Regions from separate parts of the Pseudomonas sp. PP3 genome, predicted to be linked through region 1. Evidence: predicted binding sites of a transcription regulator. Region 1 holds the regulator's gene; each other region holds the start of a gene.

What was found. Region 1 encodes sigma-54, which starts transcription at its own class of promoters, with help from an activator protein. Its sites were predicted from a motif close to ANTGGCATNNANNTTGCTNT; they were not measured.
Region 2: a site for sigma-54 is predicted at 3,164-3,183, ahead of KHO07_RS07440 (flagellar basal body rod protein FlgF). Genes of this name have one in related genera too.
Region 3: a site for sigma-54 is predicted at 2,281-2,300, ahead of flgB (flagellar basal body rod protein FlgB). Genes of this name have one in related genera too.

The regions. Positions count from the first base shown of each region.
Region 1 covers NZ_HG995459.1:5,411,985-5,418,991, reverse strand. The annotation lists gene rapZ (RNase adapter RapZ) at 1-86, opposite strand, end outside; gene ptsN (PTS IIA-like nitrogen regulatory protein PtsN) at 89-553, opposite strand; gene raiA (ribosome-associated translation inhibitor RaiA) at 566-874, opposite strand; gene KHO07_RS24680 (RNA polymerase factor sigma-54) at 949-2,442, opposite strand; gene lptB (LPS export ABC transporter ATP-binding protein) at 2,625-3,350, opposite strand; gene lptA (lipopolysaccharide transport periplasmic protein LptA) at 3,350-3,898, opposite strand; gene lptC (LPS export ABC transporter periplasmic protein LptC) at 3,885-4,457, opposite strand; gene KHO07_RS24660 (HAD family hydrolase) at 4,465-4,989, opposite strand; gene KHO07_RS24655 (KpsF/GutQ family sugar-phosphate isomerase) at 4,989-5,963, opposite strand; gene KHO07_RS24650 (ATP-binding cassette domain-containing protein) at 6,239-7,007, shown strand, end outside.
Region 2 covers NZ_HG995459.1:1,603,284-1,610,290, reverse strand. The annotation lists gene KHO07_RS07455 (flagellar basal body P-ring protein FlgI) at 1-770, opposite strand, end outside; gene flgH (flagellar basal body L-ring protein FlgH) at 789-1,484, opposite strand; gene flgG (flagellar basal-body rod protein FlgG) at 1,538-2,323, opposite strand; gene KHO07_RS07440 (flagellar basal body rod protein FlgF) at 2,369-3,109, opposite strand; gene KHO07_RS07435 (sigma-54-dependent transcriptional regulator) at 3,320-4,879, opposite strand; gene phhA (phenylalanine 4-monooxygenase) at 5,248-6,039, shown strand; gene KHO07_RS07425 (4a-hydroxytetrahydrobiopterin dehydratase) at 6,144-6,500, shown strand; gene KHO07_RS07420 (amino acid aminotransferase) at 6,500-7,007, shown strand, end outside.
Region 3 covers NZ_HG995459.1:1,469,405-1,476,411, forward strand. The annotation lists gene flgA (flagellar basal body P-ring formation chaperone FlgA) at 1-122, opposite strand, end outside; gene KHO07_RS06810 (chemotaxis protein CheV) at 206-1,138, shown strand; gene cheR (protein-glutamate O-methyltransferase CheR) at 1,185-2,012, shown strand; gene flgB (flagellar basal body rod protein FlgB) at 2,343-2,750, shown strand; gene flgC (flagellar basal body rod protein FlgC) at 2,754-3,197, shown strand; gene flgD (flagellar hook assembly protein FlgD) at 3,213-3,935, shown strand; gene flgE (flagellar hook protein FlgE) at 3,967-5,283, shown strand; gene KHO07_RS06840 (ribonucleoside-diphosphate reductase subunit alpha) at 5,526-7,007, opposite strand, start outside.

The DNA of each region.
Region 1 (7,007 bases):
ATGCAGTAATAGCCGTTGTCCTCGAGTACATCGAGGGCGGTACTTTTACCTGAGCCGGAGCGACCGCTGACGATGATCAAGCGCATGATTAATGCCCGTTTTGCTCGTCCAGGACAACCTGATACAAGGCTTCATTGCTCGGCGCGCTGCGCAGTTTTTCACGCACTTCCTTGCGGTCGAGCATGCTGGCGATCTGACGAAGCAGTTCCAGGTGCGCATCGGTAGCGGCTTCCGGGACCAGCAGAACGAACAGCAGGTCAACCGGTGCGCCGTCGATGGCATCGAAATCGATAGGGGCGTCAAGGTGCATCAAGGCACTGATGGGTGAAGTACAGCCCTTGAGGCGGCAGTGGGGGATGGCGATACCGTTGCCAAAACCGGTTGAACCGAGTTTTTCACGGGCGACCAGGCTCTCGAAGACATCCTGCATGGCCAGATCCGGCACTTCGCGATGGATGAGGTTGGCAATTTGCTCGAGGGCTTTCTTTTTACTGCCGCCCGGCACGTTCACCAGGGAACGGCCGGGGGTCAGGATGCTTTCAAGTCGGATCATGGGTAGGGAGTGTTAACGACCGGTCGCGCCCTGGAGGAGGCTCTGGGTCTTTTCCTTATGCTTTTTGAGTTGTTTATCCAGCTTGTCGGTCAAGGCGTCGATCGCTGCGTACATGTCGGTATGTTCCGCGTTGGCGACCACTTCATTGCCGGGAATATGCAGCGTGGCTTCGATTTTCTGTTTGAGCTTTTCGACCGTCATCGTGACCTGCACGTTGGTGATCTTGTCGAAATGCCTCTCTAATCGTTCGAGTTTTTCGCCGATGTAGGTGCGAAGAGGTTCGGTCACTTCCAGTTGGTGTCCACTGATGTTGACTTGCATACAGCTTCTCCTTCGTTGCCAGTGCATAAAGCGGCAGATCAGATGATCTGCCACTGGAACGCTGTGGCGTGGCTCTACATCAACCGCTTGCGTTCGCTCGAAGGCGCGATCCCGAGGGATTCGCGGTACTTGGCGACGGTGCGGCGAGCCACCTGAATGCCTTGTGCCTCCAGTAAACCAGCGATCTTGCTGTCACTCAACGGCTTTTTCTGATTTTCAGCGGCAACCAGTTTTTTGATGATCGCGCGGATCGCCGTAGACGAGCATTCGCCGCCTTCGGAGGTGCTGACGTGGCTGGAGAAAAAGTATTTCAGCTCATAAATTCCCCGAGGGGTATGCATGAACTTTTGTGTGGTCACCCGGGAGATGGTCGACTCGTGCATGCCGACTGCTTCAGCAATGTCATGCAGGACCAGGGGTTTCATGGCTTCGTCGCCGTATTCCAGGAAGCCGCGCTGATGCTCGACGATCTGGGTGGCTACTTTCATCAGGGTTTCGTTGCGGCTCTGCAGGCTCTTGATGAACCAGCGGGCTTCCTGCAACTGATTGCGCATGAAGGTGTTGTCGGCGCTGGTGTCGGCCCGGCGTACAAAGCCGGCGTACTGGGCGTTGACCCGCAGCCGTGGCACCGATTCCTGATTGAGCTCCACCAGCCAGCGTTCGTTGTCCTTGCGCACGATGACGTCGGGAACGACGTACTCGGCTTCGGAGGACTCGATTTGCGAGCCCGGGCGCGGGTTGAGGCTCTGAACCAGTTCGATGACCTGGCGCAGTTCGTCTTCCTTGAGCTTCATGCGACGCATCAGCTGGCTGTAATCACGGCTGCCGAGCAGGTCGATGTAGTCAGTGACCAGACGCTTGGCTTCAGCCAGCCACGGTGTCTTGGCAGGCAGCTGGCGCAGTTGCAGCAACAGGCATTCGCCGAGGTTGCGGGCGCCGATGCCGGCCGGTTCGAATTGCTGGATGCGGTGCAGGACGGCTTCGATTTCGTCCAGTTCGATGTCCAGTTCCGGATCGAACGCTTCAAGGATTTCCTCGAGTGTCTCGTCCAGATAGCCCTGATTGTTAATGCAATCGATCAGGGTCACGGCAATCAGGCGATCGGTGTCGGACATCGGTGCCAGGTTCAGTTGCCACAGCAGATGGCTCTGCAGGCTCTCGCCGGCCGAGGTGCGGGTGGTGAAATCCCACTCGTCGTCATCGTTGCTCGGCAGGCTGCTGGCGCTGGTCTGGTAGACGTCTTCCCACGCGGTATCGACCGGCAGCTCATTGGGGATACGCTCGTTCCAGTCGCCTTCCTCGAGGTTATCTACCGTCGGGGCGCTTTCCTGGTAAGAGGGTTCCTGGATCTCTACGTTGGGTTTTTGTTCGGCGTTGTCGGCCAGGGGGTCGGAATTGTCGAAATCCTCGCCTTCTTCCTGGCGTTCGAGCATCGGATTGGACTCCAGGGCCTCCTGGATTTCCTGTTGCAGGTCCAGGGTCGACAATTGGAGCAGGCGGATGGCCTGTTGCAGCTGCGGTGTCATCGTCAGCTGCTGGCCCATTCTCAAGACTAGCGATGGTTTCATGGCAGGGGCTTAACACCTTATTCGCCGGCGCACATGCGCCATCCACTACAGGGCGCCGAAGCGCCAAACATAAGCAAATTATATGCCTGAAACTGAAGTGTTTGCCTAGAGCGCTGTAACAATAAAAACCTGTTGATTTTTACTGTTTGTCGCGAACTGTGCCGCCATCACGACTTCAGCGCTTACAGGCGGAACTCGTGGCCCAGATACACTTCCTTGACCAGATCGTTAGCCAGGATGGTCTCGGCGTCGCCTTCAGCGATCAGCTGGCCATCGTTGACGATGTAGGCGGTCTCACAGATATCCAGGGTTTCACGGACGTTGTGGTCAGTGATCAGTACGCCAATGCCTTTGGCCTTGAGGTGATGGATGATCTGTTTGATGTCGCCCACCGAAATCGGGTCCACACCGGCGAAAGGTTCGTCGAGGAGGATGAATTTCGGGTTGGTGGCCAGTGCCCGGGCGATTTCCACGCGGCGGCGCTCACCACCAGACAGGCTCATGCCGAGGTTGTCGCGGATGTGGCTGATGTGGAATTCCTGCAGCAGGCTTTCCAGTTCCTTGCGACGGCCGGCCTTGTCGAGTTCCTTGCGGGTCTCGAGGATCGCCATGATGTTGTCGGCTACCGAGAGTTTGCGGAAGATCGATGCTTCTTGCGGAAGATAGCCGATGCCAGCCTTCGCACGACCGTGCATTGGCTGGTGGCTGACGTCCAGGTCGTCGATCAGTACGCGGCCCTGATCGGCCTGCACCAGGCCGACGATCATGTAGAAGCAGGTGGTCTTGCCGGCGCCGTTGGGGCCGAGCAGGCCGACGATCTGACCGCTGTCGATAGACAGGCTGACGTCACGCACGACCTGGCGGCTCTTGTAGCTCTTGGCCAGATGCTGAGCTTTCAGAGTTGCCATTACTGGGCCTTTTGCTCGTCGGTTTTCTTTTTCGGCTGGATCACCATGTCAATGCGCGGACGCGACTCGGTCACGTTGGTGCCTGTTGCGCGGCCGGCGCTGGCGAGCTTCTTGTTGGTGTCATAGACGATTTTCTCGCCCTGGGTCACGTTGCCGTCCTTGTCGATGACCTTGGCGCGGTCGATCAGCACGACGCGGTCTTGCGTGGCGTGGTACTGGATGGTGACGCCGTAGCCCTGCACCGGCTTGGTGTCGCCCGCCGTTTGCAGTTGCTCGAAGTAGGCCAGGTTGCCCACCGAAGTCACAACGTCGATGTCGCCATTCGGCGCACGGGTCATGGTGACTTTATTGCCGGTCACTTTCATCGACCCTTGGGTAATGATCACATCGCCCGTGTAGGTGGCAACGCCATTCTTGTCGTCCAGTTGGGCATCGTCGGCCTGAATGCGGATAGGCTGCTGCTGATCGGTCGGCAGAGCCCAGGCGCTCACGCTTCCCAGTGCTGCGCCCAGACCGAGCAAAATAGGGAGGGTTTTAACGAGCCTCATACTGTCCTCTTACGTTCGATAGCAGGTGTATCCTGCTTTCTTTCAAATACGCTTTCATTCCCTTGCCAGTCGATACACCGCCAGCGCCGTCGATTCTAACGGGTTGCTCGGTCTGCGCATATTGCTGCTGCGGGAACACCGTCATACGAGTGGTGGTGATCAGGGTTCTGCGGTTTTTCTCGTCGAAACGCGTGATGCGTACCGAGTCGATCAGTTCGACCTGGGTGCCGTCAGGATTGACCTCACCCTTTTCGCTCTGGACGTGCCACGGGAACTGCGTGCCGCGGAACATGTTCAGGTCCGGGTTGGTCAGCAGCGTCACTTCGGTCGCCTTCACGTGCTCGACCTTGTCCGACGTCATTTCATACTGCAACTTGCCGTCGGGCAGGTACTGCACGCTGTGGGCGTTGATGGCGTAGTAGTCGATTGCGCTGTCATCGACCTGCGCGACCGGCTTGTCGAGGAAGCGTTCCGGACTGATGTTCCAATAGCCGACCGCGGCGAAAATCGCCGTGATGCAGCCGAACACCAGTATGTTGCGAATCTTTTTGCTCAGCATTTTTGGCTCACAGGTACGCGGCGTTAGCCGCATCGAGGCGGCCCTGGGCGCGCAGGATCAGTTCGCAGAATTCGCGGGCGGCACCTTTGCCGCCGCGGGCCTGGGTGACGCCGTGGGCGTGTTCGCGCACGAAGCTGGCAGCGTTGGCCACGGCCATGCCCAGTCCGACACGGCGAATCACCGGCAGGTCCGGCAGGTCGTCACCGAGGTAGGCGACCTGTTCATAGCTTAAGCCTAGTTGCTCCAGAAGACCGTCGAGAACGACCAGTTTGTCTTCGCGGCCCTGGAACAGGTGCGGTATGCCGAGATTCTTTGCCCTGCGCTCAACCACCGGGGTCTTGCGGCCGCTGATGATGGCGGTTTGCACGCCGGCGTTCATCAGCATTTTGATGCCCTGGCCGTCGAGGGTGTTGAAGGTCTTGAATTCGCTGCCGTCTTCAAGGAAATACAGGCGACCGTCGGTGAGGACGCCGTCGACATCGAAAACCGCCAGTTTGATCGCTTTGCCGCGTTGCAGCAGGTCAGCACTCATTACATTACCCCCGCACGCAACAAGTCGTGCATGTTCAAGGCGCCGACCGGACGGTCTTCGCTGTCGACCACCACCAGTGCGTTTATCTTGTGATCTTCCATGATTTTCAGGGCCTCGGCGGCGAGCATCTCGGCGCGGGCGGTCTTGCCGTGGGCGGTCATGACCTGATCGATCGTGACGCTGTGGATGTCGATGCTGCGGTCCAGGGTGCGGCGCAAATCACCGTCGGTAAAAATCCCGGCCAGCTTGCCATCGGTTTCGAGGACCACTGTCATGCCCAGGCCCTTGCGGGTCATTTCCATCAGCGCATCCTTGAGCAGGGTGCCGCGCTGGACTTGCGGCAACTCCTGCCCGGCGTGCATGACGTTTTCCACTTTCAGCAGCAGGCGACGGCCAAGGGCGCCGCCCGGGTGCGAAAACGCGAAATCTTCAGCGGTAAAGCCGCGGGCCTCGAGCAGCGCGACGGCCAGGGCATCGCCCATGACCAGTGCAGCGGTGGTCGATGAGGTCGGTGCCAGGTTCAGCGGGCAGGCTTCGTGCTCAACGTGGACATTCAGGTTGACCTCGGCGGCCTTGGACAGCGGCGACTCAGGGTTGCCGGTCATGCTGATCAACTGGATGCCCAGGCGCTTGATCAGTGGCAGCAGGGTGACGATTTCATTGGTGGAGCCGGAGTTCGACAGCGCCAGGATGACGTCGTCACGGGTGATCATGCCCATGTCGCCATGGCTGGCCTCAGCCGGGTGGACGAAAAACGCCGTGGTGCCGGTGCTGGCGAGGGTGGCGGCGATCTTGTTGCCGATGTGCCCCGACTTGCCCATGCCGACCACGACAACGCGGCCTTTGCTGGCCAGAATCATCTCGCAGGCGCGTACGAAATCCGCGTCGATTTGTGGCAGCAAGCCTTGAACGGCTTCCACTTCGAGGCGGATGGTGCGTTGGGCGGATTGAATCAGGTCGCTGGATTGGCTCATGTCAGAAATCGTTTAGCCTGATGAAAAGGCGGCGATTATAGCGGTTATGATCGAAACCCTCACGCAAGTTCGTCGCGCATTGTCATTCCTTGTTACTTAATCCCTCTAAATGACGCTTCATGGCCGGCATATGACCGAATATGGCCCGGCTTTGGCCTTGGGCGCGTGACCATTGCAGTGATATAGTTCGCCGCCAGTTCGGCCCGCCCGAGAGGCATGTGCTTTCGTCAGGAAGTCAGGCGTCCGAGTGAGAGGCTGCATCGCAAGGAGTTTAGATGAGTGCCGATAACGCCTACGCGGTCGAGCTGAAGGGACTGACCTTCAAGCGCGGTGCGCGCAGCATTTTCAATAACGTCGATATCCGTATTCCCCGCGGCAAGGTCACCGGCATCATGGGGCCTTCCGGGTGTGGCAAGACCACGCTGTTACGGTTGATGGGCGCGCAGTTGCGTCCCTCCAGCGGCGAAGTCTGGGTCAATGGGCAGAACCTGCCGACGCTGTCGCGCAGCGATCTGTTCGATGCCCGCAAGCACATGGGCGTGCTGTTCCAGAGTGGCGCACTGTTCACCGATCTCGACGTGTTCGAGAACGTGGCTTTTCCACTGCGCGTTCACACCGAGCTGCCGGAAGAAATGATCCGGGATATCGTCCTGCTCAAATTGCAGGCCGTGGGTTTGCGCGGCGCCATCGACCTGATGCCCGACGAACTGTCCGGTGGCATGAAGCGTCGTGTCGCGTTGGCGCGGGCGATTGCGCTCGATCCGCAAATTCTCATGTATGACGAGCCCTTTGTTGGCCAGGACCCCATCGCCATGGGCGTATTGGTGCGCCTGATCCGCCTGCTCAACGATGCCTTGGGCATCACCAGCATCGTGGTTTCCCACGACCTGGCCGAAACCGCGAGCATTGCCGACTACATCTATGTAGTGGGCGACGGGCAGGTGTTGGGGCAGGGCACGCCGGACGAGCTGATGAACTCGGACGACCCGCGCATCCGTCAATTCATGACCGGCGAGCCCGATGGCCCGGTCGCGTACCACTTTC
Region 2 (7,007 bases), 2.6 Mb from region 1:
TTCGCCACCGCCTGGCCCGGATCGATTTCGAGGTTTTCGAGGATCGACAGATAGTCGACACGCTGGCTCGGATCGAGCGGCGCGGTCACGCGGATCGACCCGCCATCGATGGCTTGCGCCACGCCAGGGCCGAGCATGTCGTTGATCTTGTCGACGATGCGCTTGGCCGTGGTGAAGTCGGATCGATTGAGGTTCAGGGTCAGGCTGTTGCCCTGGTTGAAACCGCTCGGCACAGCCCGTTCAACCGACGCACCGCCTGGGATGCGCCCGGCCGACGGGACGTTGACCGTGATTTTCGAACCGTCGCGACCTTCGGCATCGAAACCGCCCACCACCAGGTTGCCCTGGGCCACCGCATAGACGTTGCCATCGATACCCTTGAGCGGCGTCAGCAGCAAGGTGCCGCCTCGCAGGCTCTTGGAGTTACCGATGGACGCTACGGTAATGTCGATCTGCTGTCCCGGTTTGGCGAACGCTGGCAGGTCGGCACTGATCGATACCGCCGCGACGTTCTTCAACTGCACGTTGCCCGAACCCGGCGGCACCTTGATGCCGAACTGCGAGAGCATGTTGTTGAAGGTCTGCAGGGTGAATGGGGTTTGCGTCGTCTGGTCACCGGTGCCGTTAAGCCCGACCACCAGGCCGTAGCCGATCAATTGGTTGGAACGCACGCCGGAAATGCTGGCGATGTCCTTCAGCCGCTCGGCTTGAGCGCCGAAGGATGCGGACAGCATCAGGGCAGCCACCATCAGGTGTCTAAAGTTCAACATGCTCAACTGGAAAGCCACCTAGAAAGGGAACAGCGGGCTGAGGAAGAAACGGTCGAACCAGCCTGGCTGACTCGCATCGGCAAACGAACCGGTGCCCGAATAGGTGATGCGCGCATCGGCGACACGGGTCGACGACACGGTGTTATCGGTGGAGATATCGTCAGCGCGCACCAGCCCGGCAATTCGCACCAGTTCATCACCGGTGTTCAGCGTCATCCACTTCTCGCCACGTACCGCGATGATGCCGTTGGGCAACACGTCAGCCACGGTCACGGTGACCGAACCGGTGAGGGTGTTGCCTTGCGCGGCCTTGCTGTCACCCTTGGTCGCGCGGTCGCCTTCATAGCCGGCATCGAGGCTCAGGTCGCCACTGCCGAACGGGTTATTGGTGCTGGGGGTAGAGCCGAACAGCGAGCTCAGGCCGATGCTGGCCTTGCTGTTCTTGCCAATTTGCGAGTTGGCGTTTTTGCTGGCCTGGGTCCTCTCGTTCAGCGTGATGGTGATGATGTCACCTACGCGGAACGCCTTGCGGTCGCTATAGAGGTTCTGCTCGAAACCGGCCTGGTAGATCGAACCGTTGTTCGCCGCAGCCGGCAACGGCGTGCGCGGCAACACCGGGGCGTAGTAAGGATCATTGGGCTTGGGTGTCGGACCGACACAGCCGGCGAGCACAGTGATCCCACTCAATGCCAGAACAGAAACGAAGCGATTCATGACCCTTACCTCACGGTGTTGCAGGCGGTCGCATGACCGCCTCATAGACTTGATTACAGATTCTGCGTTACGAACGAGAGCATCTGGTCGGCGGTGGAGATCACCTTGGAGTTCATCTCGTAGGCGCGCTGAGTGGTGATCATGTTGACCATCTCTTCAACCGTGCTGACGTTGGACGTTTCCAGGGTGTTCTGCAGCGTGGTACCGAAACCGGCCAGGCCCGGGGTACCGACTTGCGGTGCACCACTGGCGGCAGTTTCCAGGAACAGGTTGTTACCCACCGCTTGCAGGCCGGCCGGGTTGATGAAGTCGGCAGTTTGCAGGTTACCGATCACCTGGGAAGCCGGGTTGCCGGCGACGGTGATGGACACGGTGCCGTCCTTGCCGACGGTGAAGGTCTGGGCGTCGTTCGGAATGACAATCGCCGGCTCCAGGGCAAAGCCGCTGGCGTTGACGATCTGGCCGTTGGAGTCCAGGTGGAAGGTACCGTCACGGGTATAGGACGTGGTGCCGTCCGGTTGCAGGATCTGGAAGAAACCGCGACCGTCGATGGCCATGTCCAGCGGCTGCTCGGTGGTTTGCAGGCTGCCGGCGTTGAAGTTCTTCTGGGTGCCGACAATGCGCACACCGGTACCCAGTTGCAGGCCCGACGGCAGTTCGCTGTCCTGGGTCGACTGGGCGCCTGGCTGACGCTTGATCTGATAGAGCAAGTCCTGGAACTCGGCGCGGTCACGTTTGAAACCCGTGGTCGACACGTTGGCCAGGTTGTTGGAAATGGTGGTCAGGTTGGTGTCCTGGGCGGACAGACCGGTTTTGGCAACCCATAGAGCCGGAAGCATTCGATTCTCCTCGTGCGCCTGTTTTACGGCGCGACGTTCTGGTAATTAGCTGATCTGCAAGACCCGAGCCATGGCCTGGTCGTCTTCTTTGGCGGTGTTCATCATCTTGATGTGCAGTTCGAACTGCTTGGCCAAGGCCAGTACCGAGGTCATTTCGTCCACGGCGTTGACGTTGCTCGACTCAAGAAAACCGGACACCAGTTTGACGTTGGCATCGGCTTGCGCCGGCCTGCCGTCCTTGGTGTGGATCGAACCGTCCAGGCCCTTGGTCATGTTCTTGAAGTCCGGGTTGACCAGCTTGATGCGGTCAACTTCCGCCATCACTCGAGGGCCTTCACCCATCGCACGGATGCTGATGGTGCCGTCCTCGCCGACTTCGATCTGCTGCTCGGGCGGCACGGCAATCGGGCCGCCGTTGCCGATCACCGGCATGCCGTTGCCGGCACGCAGCACACCCAACGCGTCAACCACCAGGCTGCCGGTGCGCACGTAGCTTTCGCCGCCATCGGGGTTCTGCACCGCCAGCCAGCCGTTGCCTTGCACGGCGACATCGAGGTCGCGGCCGGTTTGCACCAGCGAGCCGGGAGAGAAGTCGGTGGCCGGGCGTTCGGACATGGCAAACGCACGCGCCGGAAAGCTGTCGCCGAACACCGGCATCGAACGCGCCTGCTCCAGGTCTTTCTGGAAACCGTTGGTGGAGATGTTCGCGAGGTTGTTGGCATGAGCCTTCTGCGCCAGTGCATTCTGGCTGGCGCCGGTCATTGCCACATAAAGGTACTTGTCCACAATCTTTCCTCTGCCTGCCGGACGTTTGCCGCCCACTGCTGTACTGACGAGGCATAAGCAATTTGCAGACCAACTTGTTTTGCACGGCGCGCGGCCCGGCAAACAAAGGACTTGAGGGGATTGAGCGGAAATGAAGGGTTTGTATCAGAGACGAAAAACCGGCGGTGTTATGCCGGTAAGTGGCAAGGCTTGACCTGTTGAAGCCGCGGGTCAGGTGTTGTCCTTGCCCACCTCATAATCGCGCAGCTTATTGGCAATGGTGGTATGAGAAACCCCCAACCGCTTACCCAACTGCCGACTGCTCGGATGCTCGGAATACAACCGCTCCAGCACCGCTTTCTCGAAGCGCCCGACAATCTCGTCGAGCCCGCCCTCCAGCGAAAAATCGCCAAGCGGCTGACGCACGCCATAGTCCGGCAGACGAATGTGCTCAGCCTTGACCGTCCCGCCCTCGCACAGGGAAACCGCCTGAAACAGCACGTTCTCCAACTGCCGAACGTTGCCCGGCCAATGGTAATGACTGAGGCGATCCATGGCCGCTGGCGCCAGTTTCGGCAGCGGGCAACCGATCTGCCGACTGGCCTGATCGAGGAAGTGCTCCACCAGCGGCGTCAAACCGTCGAGGCATTCGCGCAGCGGCGGAATGTGCAGCGACAACACGTTCAAGCGGTGATAAAGGTCCTGGCGAAATTCGCCGCGCGCGCACAACTCGGACAAGTCGACCTGGGTCGCGCAGATCACCCGCACATCCAGATACACCTCTTCATCACTGCCGACACGACGGAAGCATCCATCCTGCAAGAAGCGAAGCAGTTTCACCTGCAAGCGCGGACTCATTTCCCCGACGCCATCGAGAAACAACGTACCGCCCGCCGTCAGCTCCAACAGCCCGAGCTTGCCCTCGGCCCGCGCCCCTTCGAAGGCACCGGGGCCATAACCGAACAATTCCGTCTCGGCCATGGACTCCGGCAAGCCGGCGCAATTGAGCGCCATCAACGGCGACTGCCCGCGCGGACTCGCCAAGTGGCAGGCACGCGCCAACAGTTCTTTGCCAGTGCCGGTTTCACCTTCTATTAATAGCGGCGCATCCAGTGGCGCCATCCGCCGTGCTTCGCGCACCACCGCGGCCATCACTTTCGAGCTTTGGAAGATGCTGTCGAAACCTCGTAACTCTTGCTTGCGTACGTTATAGATGCGCTCACCCACCCGGTCGGCGCGGTGCAGCGTCAGCACGGCACCGGCCATGGCTTCGCTGTCGTCATGCTCCGATTGCAGCGGCGCGATGTCGGCCAGGAACACGTCGCCCTTGACCTTGACCCGCAACCCGTTGATTCGCGATTTGTTGGCGCGCACCAGTTCCGGCAAGTCGAAATCCTCGGCGTAGCGCGACAACGGCATCCCCGGCACTTCATCGACCCGCACACCCAGCAACTGCGCCGCCGCCCGGTTGGCCGCCACGATGGAGCCGCCCATATCGATCGACAGCACCGGAAACTCCAGGGCGCCGAGCAACGCATTGAGTTCCATGTGCCGACGCTCGCTGGGCATCAGCCCTACACGCTTGACGCCAAACACCCCACCAATTGCTTCGAATTTCGGACGCAACGCCTGGAACTGAATGTTGATCAGGTTCGGGCAGTGCAGGTAGATGGCGTTGCCATGCTCACCGCCCACTTCACCGCGAGCGACGTTGATGCCGTACTCAACCAAGAGGTTGAGAATGTCGCGAAGGATGCCGATGCGGTTCTGGCAGTGGACTTTGATACGCATATGAAAGACCTGATAAACGATGATTGACCTGTGGGAGCCAGCCTGCTGGCGATGGCATCGCATCAGGCAATATTGATGTTGAATGACACGCCGCTATCGCCAGCAGGCTGGCTCCCACAGGTTTAGCCCGACTTTTCTGTCGAGACACGCAGATAGTCGTCAAGATTATGTGACAGGCACGGCGCTTTTCAAACCCGAAAATCTCAGCATCTACGCGATGACTGCCAATTCGTAACAAAAACTTTACGAATATCAGCGAATTTTCCTGCGCACACCTCGAACCACCTGCTGCATGAACGCAATCCTTGGGGTATTCCTAGGTCCATAGCAGCACATAACAAGAACGAATCCCCTAGCAGGAGAGCAGCATGAAGCAGACGCAATACGTGGCTCGCGAGCCCGATGCGCAAGGTTTTATCGACTACCCCGCCGAGGAACACGCGGTGTGGAACACGCTGATCACTCGCCAACTGAAAGTGATCGAAGGGCGTGCGTGCCAGGAGTACCTGGACGGTATCGAAAAACTCGGTCTGCCCCACGACCGCATTCCGCAATTGGGCGAGATCAACAAGGTCCTTGGTGAAACCACTGGTTGGCAGGTCGCCCGCGTACCGGCGCTGATCCCCTTCCAGACCTTTTTTGAATTGCTCGCCAGCAAGCAGTTTCCAGTGGCCACCTTCATTCGTACCCGCGAAGAGCTGGATTACCTGCAAGAGCCGGATATTTTCCACGAGATCTTCGGCCACTGCCCGCTGCTGACCAATCCATGGTTCGCCGAATTCACCCACACCTACGGCAAACTTGGCCTGCAGGCGTCCAAGGAAGAACGCGTGTACCTGGCGCGTCTGTACTGGATGACCATCGAGTTCGGCCTGGTCGACACCCCGCAAGGCCAGCGCATCTACGGCGGCGGCATTCTGTCCTCGCCGAAAGAAACCGTTTACTGCCTGTCGGACGAGCCTGAGCATCAGCCGTTCGATCCGCTGGAATGCATGCGCACGCCGTACCGCATCGACATCCTGCAACCTCTGTATTTCGCGCTGCCGAATCTCAAGCGTCTGTTCGATCTCGCCCACGAAGACATCATGGGCATGGTCAAGCAAGCGATGCAGATGGGTCTGCACGCACCGAAATTTCCGCCAAAACCAAAAGCTGCGTGAACCGCGACTTTTAAGATCAAGTGAGCCTGTCGTAAACCCACGCTTTGCATTAGCGTGATGTTACTGACGGCCGATTTCCCAACATTCGATTTCAGGAATACATCATGACCGCACTCACCCAAGCCCATTGCGAAGCCTGCCGCGCCGATGCTCCACAAGTCAGCGACGAAGAACTGCCGATCCTGATCAAGCAGATCCCGGATTGGAACATCGAAGTTCGCGACGGCATCATGCAGCTGGAAAAGATTTTCCTGTTCAAGAACTTCAAGCACGCCCTGGCGTTCACCAACGCTGTTGGTGAAATCTCCGAGGCCGAAGGCCACCACCCGGGCCTGCTGACCGAGTGGGGCAAAGTCACCGTGACCTGGTGGAGCCACTCGATCAAAGGCCTGCACCGCAACGACTTCATCATGGCCGCGCGCACTGACATCGTTGCCAAGGACGCCGAGGGCCGCAAGTAATGCACTTCGACGCCATTGGCCGCGTGCCCGGCGACCCGATCCTGGGCCTGATGGAGGCCTATGCGCAGGACCCGAACCCGCGCAAGTTCGACCTTGGCGTGGGTGTCTATAAAGACGCCCAAGGCCTGACGCCCATTCCGCAGTCGGTGAAACTGGCCGAGGCGCGTCTGGTGGAGCGTCAGAGCACCAAGACTTACATCGGCGGTCACGGCGAACCTGCATTTGGCAAAGCAATCAACGAATTGGTGCTTGGCGCCGACTCGACGTTGATCGCGCAACAACGGGCCGGCGCCACCCAGACCCCGGGCGGCACTGGCGCGCTGCGCCTGAGCGCCGACTTCATTGCCCAGTGCCTGCCAGGCCGAGGCGTGTGGTTGAGCAATCCGACCTGGCCGATCCACGAAACGATTTTCGCGGCGGCCAAGGTCAAGGTCAGCCACTACCCGTACGTGGGCAGTGACAATCGGCTCGACATTGATGGCATGCTCGCCGCACTCAACGAAGCGC
Region 3 (7,007 bases), 2.5 Mb from region 1:
AAGGTAACTGTGTCGGCAAGGGCAGGGCTGCCAGCGTTGAACAGGCAAGCAGCGGCGAGCACACCGAGCCATTGGCGGCAGGGTGTGATCAGGCGTCGAAAAAATGTCGGTTCTGTGTTCATAGAAAGATAAAAAGCAAGCGCCGTGCCGTTTAGAGATGAATGTGCGTCGCAACAACACTTAGCGTTGGTGTAGGAGTCTGGGCATGGCTGGTGTAATGGATTCGGTGAACCAGCGCACGCAACTGGTGGGGCAGAATCGCCTTGAGCTGTTGTTGTTCCGTCTCGACGGCCAGCAGCTGTATGGGATCAACGTGTTCAAGGTTCGGGAGGTGCTGCAATGCCCCCAACTGACGCTGATGCCCAAATCCAGTCCTGTCGTGTGCGGCGTGGCAAATATTCGGGGGGCGACCATTCCGATCCTGGATCTGGCAATGGCGACCGGCTCCGGTGCTTTGAAGGACAAGAACAATCCCTTCGTGATCATCACGGAGTACAACACCAAGACCCAGGGTTTCCTGGTGCGCTCGGTGGAACGCATCGTCAATATGAACTGGGAGGAGATCCATCCGCCACCCAAGGGGACGGGACGCGATCACTACCTGACGGCAGTGACGCGGGTCGACAATCAGTTGGTGGAAATCATCGACGTCGAGAAGGTGCTGGCGGAAGTCGCACCGACACCGGAAGCGATTTCGGCTGGCGTGGTGGATGTCGAAACCCAGCACAAGGCGCTTTCTTTGCGCGTGCTGACGGTCGACGATTCGTCGGTGGCGCGCAAGCAGGTGACGCGTTGCCTGCAGACGGTGGGTGTGGAAGTGGTGGCGTTGAACGACGGTCGGCAAGCGCTGGATTACCTGCGCAAACTGGTCGACGAGGGCAAGAAGCCGGAAGAAGAGTTCCTGATGATGATTTCCGACATCGAGATGCCGGAGATGGACGGGTACACGCTGACGGCCGAGATCCGCAACGACCCTCGCATGCAAAAGCTTCATATCATCCTGCATACTTCGTTGTCCGGTGTGTTCAATCAGGCGATGGTCAAGAAAGTCGGTGCCGATGACTTTCTGGCCAAATTCCGACCTGATGACCTGGCATCCCGGGTAGTTGACCGGATCAAAGCAGCAGATATCAGCTAGGGGCGTTTGGCCCCCGGCAGTCAACACGATTTAAGAGGCGGCAGCATTGTCTACGGGTAATTTGGATTTCGAACAGTTCCGGGTATTCCTGGAAAAAGCCTGTGGCATTTTGCTCGGTGAAAACAAGCAGTATCTGGTCTCGAGCCGTCTCAACAAACTGATGGAGCAGCAAGGCATCAAGTCCCTGGGTGAGCTGGTGCAGCGTATCCAGACGCAGCCGCGCAGTGGTTTGCGCGAGATGGTGGTGGACGCGATGACGACCAACGAAACCCTGTGGTTTCGTGACACCTATCCGTTTGAAGTCTTGAAGAACAAGGTGCTGCCCGAGGCGATCAAGGCCAGTCCCGGCCAGCGTCTGCGGATCTGGTCGGCGGCGTGTTCGTCGGGGCAGGAACCGTATTCGCTGTCGATGTCCATCGACGAGTTCGAGCGGGTCAATGCCGGGCAATTGAAGATGGGCGTGCAGATTGTTGCCACCGACCTTTCCGGCACCATGTTGAACAATTGCAAGACCGGCGAGTACGATAGCCTGGCCATCGGCCGTGGTTTGTCACCGGAACGCTTGCAGCGTTACTTCGACCCGAAAGGGCCAGGACGCTGGGCGATCAAGGCGCCGATCAAGAACCGGGTTGAATTTCGCTCCTTTAACCTGCTGGACAGCTACGCGAGCCTGGGCAAATTCGACATCGTGTTTTGCCGCAACGTGCTGATCTACTTCTCTGCTGAGGTGAAGAAGGACATCCTGTTGCGCATTCACAGCACGTTGAAGCGCGGTGGTTATCTGTTCCTGGGTGCCTCCGAGGCGCTGAACGGATTGCCGGATCATTACCAGATGGTCCAGTGCAGCCCGGGGATCATTTACCAGGCGAAATGATTGGTTGGTGGTCACGAAAACGGGAGTCCTCAGGGGCTCCCGTTTTTTTTATGCCCGATGATCCCGTGCCGTTGTAGGGGCCGGCTTGCTGGCCATTCAGACGCTTCGGTCATCCAGGCGGACCGTGCCATCGTTCATCGCCAGCAAGCCGGCTCCTACAGGGTGTCCAAGCGGCAGAAAAGCGGCATTCAGCGGAAACCGGTTGCCGCTTTTCTGGCATTGCCGCCTTGCCACTGCCCGCAAAGCCCCGGTTTACGGGCTTTTCTGAATTGGCATGACGCTTGCTATGTTCATCGTACGAAAAATCAGGTCACCCGAAGGTTTCCCGACATGAGCATCAGCTTCGATAAAGCGCTCGGCATTCACGAAAAGGCTCTGGGCTTCCGCGCCCAGCGTGCCGAAGTCCTGGCCAACAACATCGCCAACGCCGACACCCCGAACTACAAGGCGCGGGATCTGGAGTTCTCGAAAGTGCTCGAGGCGCAGAACGACAAAGCCAGGAACGGCACGTTCGCCTTGAACATGACCAACAGCCGGCATATCGAAGCCGAAGGCCTGGGCAATGGCGACGAGTCGCTGATGTACCGCACGCCGATGCAACCCTCGATCGACCAGAACACCGTGGATGCCCAACTGGAACAGTCGAACTACGCGGAAAACTCCGTGAACTTCCAGGCCAGCTTCACCCTGCTCAACAGCAAATTCAAAGGGCTGGTGTCAGCCCTGCGCGGAGAGTAAGCCATGTCTCTATCCAGTGTTTTCAACATTGCCGGTAGCGGCATGAGTGCCCAGACCACTCGCTTGAACACCGTCGCTTCGAACATCGCCAACGCCGAGACCGTTTCGTCGAGCATCGATCAGACCTACCGCGCACGTCACCCGGTGTTCGCCACCATGTTCCAGGGCGGCCAGAGCGGTGGCAGCGATTCGCTGTTCCAGAACCAGGATGCCGCCGGTCAAGGCGTGCAGGTGCTCGGCGTAGTCGAAGACCAGAGCAACCTTGACGCGCGCTACGAACCGAACCATCCGGCAGCCGATGCCAAGGGTTACGTCTACTACCCGAACGTCAACGTGGTGGAAGAAATGGCCGACATGATTTCCGCGAGCCGTTCGTTCCAGACCAACGCCGAAATGATGAACACCGCCAAAACCATGATGCAAAAAGTACTGACCCTCGGTCAGTAATAAGGGGCGACTCCGATGAGTGTTTCCGATTCCACCGGTGGTTTGTCGCTCAACGACATCCTCGCCAACTCCTCGATCAAGACCAACAAGGACACTGATGCCCTGGCGTCGGCGGCCGGCAGCGCTACCGGTAAAAAAGCCTTGGGCAAGGATGCGTTCCTGCAGTTGCTGGTGACGCAACTGAAAAACCAGAACCCGCTGGAGCCGCAGGGCAACGGCGAGTTCGTGGCGCAGTTGGCGCAGTTCAGCAGCCTTGAAGGCATCACCACACTCAACGATACGGTGAGCGGCATTGCCGGCGCCTTCGGTTCATCCCAGGCACTGCAGGCCTCGTCGCTGGTGGGCCGTTCGGTCATCGCGCCGGGTGACAAGGCGGTGGTCGACACCACCAAGGGAATGACCGGAGCGGTCGTATTGCCACAGTCGGTGGCTCAAGCCGAAGTGAAGATCACCGACAAGGACGGCAAAGTCATTCGCACCATCACCCTGGCCGACCAGAAAGCCGGCAACGCCAGCTTCACCTGGGATGGCAAGGACGAAGCCGGCATCGTGGCTCCAGCGGGTACTTACACCTTCGCGGCAACCACCACCATCGATGATCAGGCTGTTGCGCTGATCACCAACCTGCCGGCGACCGTCACCAGTGTGACGCTCAGCCAGACCGGTGGTGAATTGATGCTCAACCTCGCCGGGCTGGGCAGCATCGCCCTGTCCAAAGTGCAAACCATTGGTATATAGAGCCGACTAACCCGGCACAAAGGAGTGGAACATGTCTTTCAACATCGGCCTTAGCGGTCTCTATGCCGCCAACAAGCAACTGGACGTGACCGGCAACAACATCGCCAACGTCGCGACCGTCGGCTTCAAGTCGTCCCGTGCGGAATTCGAAGATGTGTACTCGGCGACCCGGCTGGGCACAGGCAGCAAGACCACCGGCAGTGGCGTGCGTCTGGCCAACGTTTCCCAGCAGTTCACCCAGGGCGACATCAACAACACCGGCAACGTGCTGGACATGGGCATCAACGGCTCGGGTTTCTTCGTGCTCAACGACAATGGATCGTTGTCCTACACCCGTGCCGGTACCTTCAAGGTCGACAAGGAAGGCTACGTCACCAACACCGATGGTACCGCGCGTCTGCAAGGTTATGGCGTGGACGCCAATGGCAAGATCATCAATGGCGTGCTGACGGACCTGCGCATCGACACGTCCAACCTGGCGCCGAAAACCACCACCAACGTTTCGTCGACGATCAACCTGGACTCCAAGTCCGATGTGATCAACCAGGTGACCAACCCGTTCGACCCGAGCAAGCCGGGAGTCGCTTTCAACAAGCAGTTCACCACCCAGATTTTCGATACCCAGGGCAACACGCACCAGATGGACCAATACATGGTCAAGACGGCGGCCAATACCTGGGATGTCTATACGTTGATCGATGGTCGCAACCCGGACGGCAGCGATCCGATGAACGCAGCTTCGCGTCCGGTCCCTTCGACCATGGCTTTTGACACAAGCGGCAAGCTGGTTTCGGTCACCACGCCGGGCACTCCTCCAGTCGTCAGCCCTGATCTGCAAATCACTGGCTGGATTCCGGGCAAAGTGACCAATGGCGTTTGGGCACCCAATGGCGCAGCCGCCGACCCGGCGGGTGTGACTGTCGCCATGAGCAACACCACGCAATTCAACGCCGACAGCGCCCGTTCCATTCCTGCGCAAAACGGCTACGCCACTGGTCAGATCACCAACCTGACGATCGATGGCAGTGGTGTGATGCTGGCCAACTTCAGCAACTACCAGACCAAGCCGATCGGTCAACTGGCGCTGGCCAGCTTCACCAACGAACAAGGCCTGCAGCCAGTGGGCGGCACCAGCTGGAAGGAAACCTACGCCTCGGGTCAGCCGGGCTACGACGCACCGCAAACCGGTTCCCTCGGTGAGATCCACTCCAACTCCCTTGAAGAGTCGAACGTCAACGTCACCAACGAACTGGTCGACTTGATCAAGGCGCAGAGCAACTACCAGGCGAACGCCAAGACCATCTCCACCCAGAGCACCATCATGCAGACCATCATTCAGATGACTTGATGTTGGGTTGCGCTTCATAAAAAGCCCCTCGGAAGAGGGGCTTTTTTGTGGCTGACAACATCACATTCTCGCGAACCTTGTCGGAGCCGGCTTTCTGGCGATCCAGGCGCCGCGGTTTTCCAGACAGACCGCGTCATCGTTCATCGCCAGCAAGCCGGCTCCTACAAAAAGAAAACCCCCGATCAGCCAGAGGCTCATCGGGGGTTGTCGAGTAAGCGCTTTGCGGCGCTTAACGGCTCAGCTTATTGGCAAGCTTCGCAATCCGGCTCGTCGATGGCGCAAGCCTTCGGCACTGGAGCTGGACCGGCAGGGGCTGCCAGGACCGAGTCGTCACCGTGGTTGCCGCCGCTGGATACAGCGTTCAGCTTGCCGGTGTTGATGGTCGACTTCTCGGTGCTGGTCGCGGCCAGGGCACGGAGGTAGTAAGTGGTTTTCAGACCACGGTACCAGGCCATGCGGTAGGTCACGTCCAGCTTCTTGCCCGAAGCGCCGGCGATGTACAGGTTCAGCGATTGAGCCTGGTCGATCCACTTCTGACGACGGCTGGCCGCGTCAACGATCCACTTGGTGTCCACTTCGAAGGCAGTCGCGTAGAGCTCTTTGAGTTCTTGCGGGATGCGCTCGATCTGCTGCACCGAACCGTCGTAGTACTTCAGGTCGTTGATCATGACCGAGTCCCACAGACCGCGAGCCTTCAGGTCGCGAACCAGGTACGGGTTGATCACGGTGAATTCGCCCGACAGGTTCGATTTCACATACAGGTTCTGGTAGGTCGGTTCGATCGACTGCGAGACGCCGGTGATGTTGGCGATGGTCGCGGTCGGTGCGATGGCCATGATGTTGGAGTTACGGATACCTTTCTGCACACGGGCGCGCACTGGTGCCCAGTCCAGGGTTTCCTTCAGGTCAACGTCGATGTACTTCTGGCCACGGGCTTCGATCAGGATCTGTTGCGAATCCAGCGGCAGGATGCCTTTGGACCACAGCGAACCCTGGAACGTCTCGTAGGCGCCACGCTCGTCAGCCAGGTCGCAGGACGCCTGGATCGCGAAGTAGCTGACCGCTTCCATGGAGGTGTCGGCGAACTGCACGGCAGCATCGGAACCGTAAGGAATGTGCTGCAGGTACAGCGCATCCTGGAAGCCCATGATGCCCAGGCCGACCGGACGGTGCTTGAAGTTGGAGTTCTTCGCTTGCGGCACCGAGTAGTAGTTGATGTCGATCACGTTGTCGAGCATGCGCACGGCAGTGTTTACGGTGCGTTCCAGCTTGGCGGTGTCCAGCTTGCCGTTGACGATGTGGTTCGGCAGGTTGATCGAGCCCAGGTTGCAAACGGCGATCTCGTCCTTGTTGGTGTTCAAGGTGATCTCGGTGCACAGGTTCGAGCTGTGGACCACGCCAACGTGCTGCTGCGGGCTACGCAGGTTGCACGGGTCTTTGAAGGTCAGCCATGGGTGGCCGGTTTCAAACAGCATGGACAGCATTTTGCGCCACAGGTCTTTGGCCTGGATGGTCTTGAACAGCTTGACCTTGCCCGGGTACTCGGTCAGGGCTTCGTAGTACTCGTAACGCTCTTCGAACGCCTTGCCGGTCAGGTCGTGCAGGTCCGGTACTTCGGATGGCGAGAACAGGGTCCACTTGCCGTCATCGAAGACGCGCTTCATGAACAGGTCAGGGATCCAGTTGGCGGTGTTCATGTCGTGGGTACGACGGCGATCATCACC